One region of the Paenibacillus sp. FSL P2-0322 genome, then DNA from elsewhere that is predicted to be linked to it. Evidence: predicted binding sites of a transcription regulator. Region 1 holds the regulator's gene; the other holds the start of a gene.
The links. The regulator CtsR, encoded in region 1, represses protease genes until heat stress. The targets are predictions, from matches to a motif close to ATGGTCAATAAAGGTCAAACA.

Region 1 (3,427 bases):
CTCTCCGATCATCAAATGCATAATCAACATGCGCTTCAAATGCATCATCAATAATCATAGCGCGTTCCCAAGCTTCCCTAACCTGACATCCCGGATATAAGCACTGGATACGCAGATGATCCTCTTCGTTTATCATAACACTAACCGATTCATCATCGCTAATTAAAACAGCACCGTTACGAGATTCGTTCGCCAAATTTGGACTAATCAAATGCTTCTCAACCAGCACCTGCTTGTCGATCTCATCCAACTCGGATATTTTCAACGTATGAAAAGTACCAAAACCGCCTAAATCATCATACTGAAGGATATCCGTCAAGCGTTGAAGTGCTTCTTCCGACTGCTGATTGGTAGCAAGCATGGGAAAAGGCAGATGCTGCAAGTTACGCGCAATTCTCACCCGGCTGCTAATGACAATCTCCGAATCCGCAGCATCACCACGCATCCAGTCACTTAGCGGCTTCTCCGTAAATCGAATATTGGGCATTACGCATCCCTCCTACTCTTCACAAACTTTACTCTTCAGTCATTTCTTTTTCAAGCTCTCTGATTTGATCCCTAAGCTCAGCAGCTGATTCAAATTCTTCCTGTACAATATGCTGTTGCATCTCTTTTTTCAAATCGTCAATTTGCCGTTTAACCTTCAGTCGGCCTCCAGTGCGAACCGGAACTTTACCAACATGATTCGTACTGCCATGCACACGCTTGAACAGAGGGTCCAGACGACTATCAAAATATTGATAGCACGATGGGCATCCGAAACGTCCCAGCTTACTAAACTGTGCATAGGTCATGCCACAATCCTTGCATTGCAGGTTCTGCGGGCCACTGTGGCCTGGAGACTGGCTCTTTGTACTGGAGTCAAAATCCAGCATCCCCGACAACAAGCTATGAATCGAAAAGCCGTTAGGTGTTCCAGGGATCATCTCCCCTTTTTCCTTGGCACATGTCTCACAAATATGAAACTCTGTCTTTTCGCCATTCACAATTTTGGTGAAATGCAAAGTTGCCGGCCGCATATTACATTCTTGGCACAGCATAAAAGCACCTCCTTCAATGTCAGGATTTATACCAATCCCTACATCCAAACGTTAGTCTCTTTCCACACACTATTTGGTCGCCAGCAACGAAATCAGCATAGCCTTAAGCAATCTTGCTCGCAGTTGATCACGATAGGGAAGCTTCAGTAATAATGTATCCCTTGATAAAGCAGCCTTCATTAAATTAGCTTCCCTTTTGCTTAAAAAATGGGCTTCCTCTAACTGATAAATTAGACCTTCTGCTGCCGATTGGCTTATTTCCTCCCCGATGCTCTGATGAAGATGTGTATGGATGGCATGCTGTGCAGGCAGCTGAATTCGCTGAATACGAATGTAGCCCCCGCCACCGCGTTTACTTTCCACCACATAGCCTTTTTCCAGCGTAAACCGGGTGCTAATTACATAATTAATTTGCGACGGCACGCAGGAAAAGCGGTCAGCCAGATCGTTGCGCTGAATCTCCACTAAACCTTGGGGACTTTCCAGCAATATACTCTTCAAATATTGTTCAATAATATCGGAAACATTGCGCATTTCATCATCCTCCACTAACGGAAACGCAAGTATTCAAGTACATTTCACGCTCCACAGAGTCCGCCGTATATTGAACTTAACCAAACGGTAAAGTCACGAATCTAAGCTGTATTCAGGCTATTGCCTGATCTACATCCATTGGAATTGTACCTTCTTGTCTCTAGTGTGGCCTTTATTTGCGATTAATCATACACTTCTCTTATGTTCATAAGAGTCAGCTCCTAACTATACGCAAATCATTTCGATCCTCATTTACTTCTTTGCTATCAAAATTACCTTATACAGCTAATCCATCAGCATAGTACTTCTACAGAATCACACTTGGCTTGATTGACTTTGACTTTCTTTGACTATATTCATATTATAGCACATTATTCATTTTTGCCAAGGGGTCAATACCATTTTTCGCAATCTAATTATGTTTTATACAATACCATAAAAAAACTCTTCCCATTACAGAAAGAGTTTTGAAAATTATGATAACCACACAAGTTATGTTCCCTGAAAGATGGGGCCTAAGAAGAACTAAATGGGCCTTTATCAGAAAAAATCCAATAAGAACGTTTGTTTTACCGGTATTACACGTTTAAGGACAGACACAGACTCACTGCTGCCTTCAATACGCCCCCATTTATACAGATCATCAGCCTGCTGGTAGCCAAGCATCAGAGTCGTCAGTGACTGAATCCCAAGTTTCAAGTCAGCTACTATGGCGTTTTCAGATAAATTGCTTATATCCACTCTCTCCAGATGTCCTTGCCCCTCCGTAGTAATCGTTAATCTCCATAATCCATCATTCCATGGAGCATACCGATCAGTCAGATTTAAGGTTAAACTTGTTTCTTCTCCAATCTGTTCAAAAGGGTATCTTTCTATAAAAGCAGCTGCATCCACAATACGACCCATAAAATAAGGCACCGTTTCCTGTTGAATTCGTGGATCATCGAGTAAAAATGGCAGATTGTCATCTGCTGGAACGTAATTAAATTTACCTTGGGCTATCATTGAGTCATGATTTGCAAAATAAGTCCATAAAGCCCGACGAGCCGTCTCATTTTCATATACCAACTCATCACAATTCAACTGTTTATCTTCAATTTTGTATAGTGCATATCCCTGAGGATCGCCTGTTTCAGAGTAATATACCGCAGTTCGATAGTTCTCATTTAAAATCCGCTCTTGCCACCATTCCTTATCTCGTACCAGCGTGCCATTATAACGAGATGCATACGCTTGATACACTTGGTCCAGTTCTGAAATATCTTTGACATCGCGTTTGACTGTACCTTCTGTTTTAAGTTTTGTAGGGAATTTATCAATGGGAATGACGTACTTTTTGTATTCAATATACGTTTCCCATCCAAATTTACGATAGAAGGCAAAGGAGAATGGATGCAGAAAAGAAAGGCTTTGTCCCGCAGACTTCATTTCTTCAAGCGCATGCGTCAACAAACGTGACACCATGCCTCCGCGACGTTTTTCTGGCCACGTTGCTACACCAGCAATGCCCCCCATATCAAAAACCTGACCGTTTATGTATACCTGTAGCGGTAACAAAGTCAGTTTAGCATTCAAGTCATGTCCGTCGAATATTCCCCATGTTTGCTCTGGTTTGAATTTCTTCTTGGATTTTTCCATATCCTCCAGGGACATTGTAAACTGAAAAGCATATTGAGATAATTCAATAGCCGCTTCAAATTCCTCACGTTGTAATTGTCTGATCTCCATAACTTCGTCACCTCGCTCGTATACTTGGGCATCCATAAAAAAGATTATACACTTAGAGTGTGGCAAAGCCTCTTCCCTCTGTCAACCTTAGAAGCAGGTGGCCATCTAAAAACACATAAAAAAAG
Region 2 (3,427 bases), 930 kb from region 1:
GCTACTACTTCAATACCTTCCACATTTTGAATCCGGCGGAAAGCAAGGCGTCCAATACGTCCGAAACCGTTAATACCAACTTTAACTGTCATGAGTGAGTTCCTCCCAAAGTTCGTTTAGTTTAGTTTTATATATTCAAGACAGACCCGAAAGCCCGTCAAGACAACACTATTCATAAATCCTATATTAATCATTTAAATAACGACTTACAATCTCAACAGCAGCGCCTTCGTCGGTGACTAGAATGTCCTCTTGCCCGAAACGCAGTACCGCATGAATAGCGGCCGCCTTGTTTTTGCCTCCAGCTACACCTAGAACCGTATCGGTACGCCTAATGTCCTCCAATCGGAGTCCAAGCGTCAGCATTCTGTGAACAACGACGCCATCTTCGTTAAAGTAATAACCAAACGATTCGGCTACCGCTCCTTCACTGCTGATCTGGGCAAAGGTTTCGGGATCAAGTTTACGTCTATGTGCCATCGCTATGGCGTTGCCTATCCCGTGAATGATGATACGACTCTCGCGAATCAGGTTCAATATATCCTGAATGTTCGTATCTTCAAGCAAGGAGTTGTAAGCATGATTGCTGAGCAAATCCGGTACATGGAGCAGACGGTATTGAGCGCCTACCTTGCGAGCCATTGTGGAAGCAATTGTGTTGGCCTGCATTTCCATGCTTTCTCCCAAACCCCCGCGTGCCGGTACAAACCACCCACCCTTAAGTGGGCCATTAGAAGGTAGTGCCAGTTGTTCCGCCACGTCGGCAATTGTCGTGCCACCTGTTACAGCGACCACATCCTCGTCGTCCATAACACTCAGCAACGCTTTTGCTCCAGCGCGCCCCAGCTCCTGCTTTGTTAACGGAGAAGCATCCGAATCCCCTGGAACGACAACCACCTTCCTCAAACCATAGGCTTGACGAATCTGGTCCTCCAATTGGGACAGGCCGAACAAGTTGTTCGCAATCGGCTCCAGCTGTTCCAGCAGATCCAGTCCTGCTTTGCTCACCTTCATGCCTACACTCTCAATCTCAATTAGCCCCTGAGCTTTAAGAAGATCGGTTTCGGCGCGCAACACGCGCTCAGTCATGTTCAGTGAAGCTGCCAGTGTTCTGCGTCCAACAACATCGGACAGCATAATCTGATGCAGGATCGTGTACCTTTTTTTCAAAACATCCATGAGGTCGGGCAGAAGCTGCTTCTGTATTTCTAATATCTTTCGCATGCTTTCCACTCCCGCACACTTCTAAGTTCTGTCTCTAATGCTCTATCTCTAACTGGTCTCAAAACGTCCCGGGATAACTTTTTAAGTCCCACGTATATCTTAACCAATATTTGCTCCATATGCAAGTCTATCTGAACCTATATTTCTCAACCATTTATCTGAATATGCGCATTTAATAAAAGCTTGCAATTCACTGCTGTATATCATATAATCATCTTTGTTTCCAATTAGCTGTTTAATTAGTTAGTTGTTTGCATTGAATCAACTATGCGCCCGTGGTCCAACGGATATGACGTAGGCCTCCGGAGCCTGAGATCGAGGTTCGATTCCTCGCGGGCGCGCCATTTTAAATGAACGCTTAGATGCTTCTATATAATGTTTTAACCAATAAGAGCGCTGAGGGCTCTTTTTTTTAATCATTAGTTTGACTTTCTTTGACTTTTTGTTTGAAATTGTTTATCATGTGGTTATTACGGTAACAGTTTATAAATAAGGGACGTGTAATCGGCATGTCCACCAAATCCACTAACGATATTTAAGGGAGGTTTTTTGACGTGAGCTATGTTCCTATGGTAGTAGAACAAAGTAACCGCGGCGAACGCGCCTATGACATTTATTCCAGACTGTTAAAGGATCGCATTATTTTGTTAGGCTCGGACGTCAATGACGTTGTAGCCAACTCTATAATTGCGCAAATGCTGTTTTTGGCTGCCGAAGATCCTGAAAAAGATATTCACTTGTATATTAACAGCCCTGGCGGTTCCATTACAGCTGGTATGGCCATTTTCGATACGATGCAATACATTAAACCTGACGTATCTACGATTTGCGTAGGTATGGCGGCTTCCATGGGCGCGTTTTTGCTGAATGCAGGCGCCAAAGGTAAACGTTTCGCTTTGCCAAACAGTGAAATTATGATTCACCAACCACTGGGTGGTGCACAAGGTCAGGCAACGGATATCGAAATCCGCGCACGCCGCATTCTGAAAATGCGTGATAAACTGAACCGCATTCTCGCAGATCGCACAGGCCAACCACTGGAGCGCATTGAAAAAGATACAGACCGTGACTACTTCATGTCTGCTGATGATGCCAAGGAATACGGTATTATTGATAAAGTGCTAACTAGCTCCTCTCCAGAAGGTGTATAAGAGAAGAAATTCACCTCTTTCGATAACTGGTAAATGAAAAAGCTGCTCCGGACTTTCTTATCCGGTAGGCAGCTTTTTTGCATTATTGTTTTTTAGGTTATAGACAATTGGACTTATTTATTTCTACTATTCATTCTGTCCCGCAAAAGGCTTTTCGCCTTGAGGCAGCAATTGACCGAACGAGTAGGTAAACTCCGGAATTCCATACGCGTATGGCGCATAATCATACAAATCAAACACGATTGTTACTCCACTGTTCGTCACATAAAAATTCTGATCTGCCGCCAGCTCTTTAAATTTGCCGAATCCTTCGCCAGCCTGAAGTGCATCGATTTTTTTCTTCAAATCAGCATTGAGGAACTTTTTGTAGTTCGGATTTGCCTTCAATACGTCAGACAATTGCTGCAGTTTACCATCAGCGAGCGAAAACGTATATCCTTTACGTGCCGTCATGCCATGTGCGCCACCCGTATACGAGTAGTCCTGCATAATCACACTCAGAATACCATCTTTGTTATAGGCAATCGCAAAATCATTTCCAAACTCATACGGTCTTTCTGTTGTAGCCTCTCCCTCAGCCATCATCTTTTTGCCTGCTGCCAATATACCTTCTGCATGCTTTTTAAGCACATTGTTAATGGCCTGTTGAGCCTCAGAATTCAGCTGGCTACCGCTGATTTGCGGGTACTTAATCTTGTAGGACACCTTCGCACTACTCGAAGCTGGAAGTGTTTGAGACGCAATTGTAATCGGATTTAGCTGGCTTTTACTCAGCGTTACTGTTTTCTGAGCTGCATTCCATTGAGCATCTATGCCCAGATAGTCTTTCAGCAAACTCATAGGAATATATAGCTTCCCAGCGATCTGTTTGGCATCCATACTACGTGTATTGATTCCATTGACGTTGACGTAGGCATCCGAGGAAGAAGCCATAATGTAAAGTTTATTGTACCCGCTACCTACGGTATATGTCGCTGTTTTCGCATCATAGCTTACTGGAATCCCCAAGCTGTCGCGCAGTGCGGCCACCGGAATCATTGTACTCCCGTTCA

Region 2: the regulator CtsR is predicted to act here: its motif matches at 1,646-1,666, upstream of clpP (ATP-dependent Clp endopeptidase proteolytic subunit ClpP).

The regions. Positions count from the first base shown of each region.
Region 1 is NZ_CP150243.1:5,376,210-5,379,636, forward strand. It holds gene MKY24_RS23895 (protein arginine kinase) at 1-487, opposite strand, end outside; gene MKY24_RS23900 (UvrB/UvrC motif-containing protein) at 516-1,040, opposite strand; gene MKY24_RS23905 (CtsR family transcriptional regulator) at 1,110-1,574, opposite strand; gene MKY24_RS23910 (GNAT family N-acetyltransferase) at 2,115-3,302, opposite strand.
Region 2 is NZ_CP150243.1:213,587-217,013, reverse strand. It holds gene gap (type I glyceraldehyde-3-phosphate dehydrogenase) at 1-92, opposite strand, end outside; gene MKY24_RS00970 (sugar-binding domain-containing protein) at 187-1,224, opposite strand; tRNA gene MKY24_RS00965 (tRNA-Arg) at 1,494-1,568, shown strand; gene clpP (ATP-dependent Clp endopeptidase proteolytic subunit ClpP) at 1,779-2,375, shown strand; gene MKY24_RS00955 (DUF4163 domain-containing protein) at 2,502-3,427, opposite strand, start outside.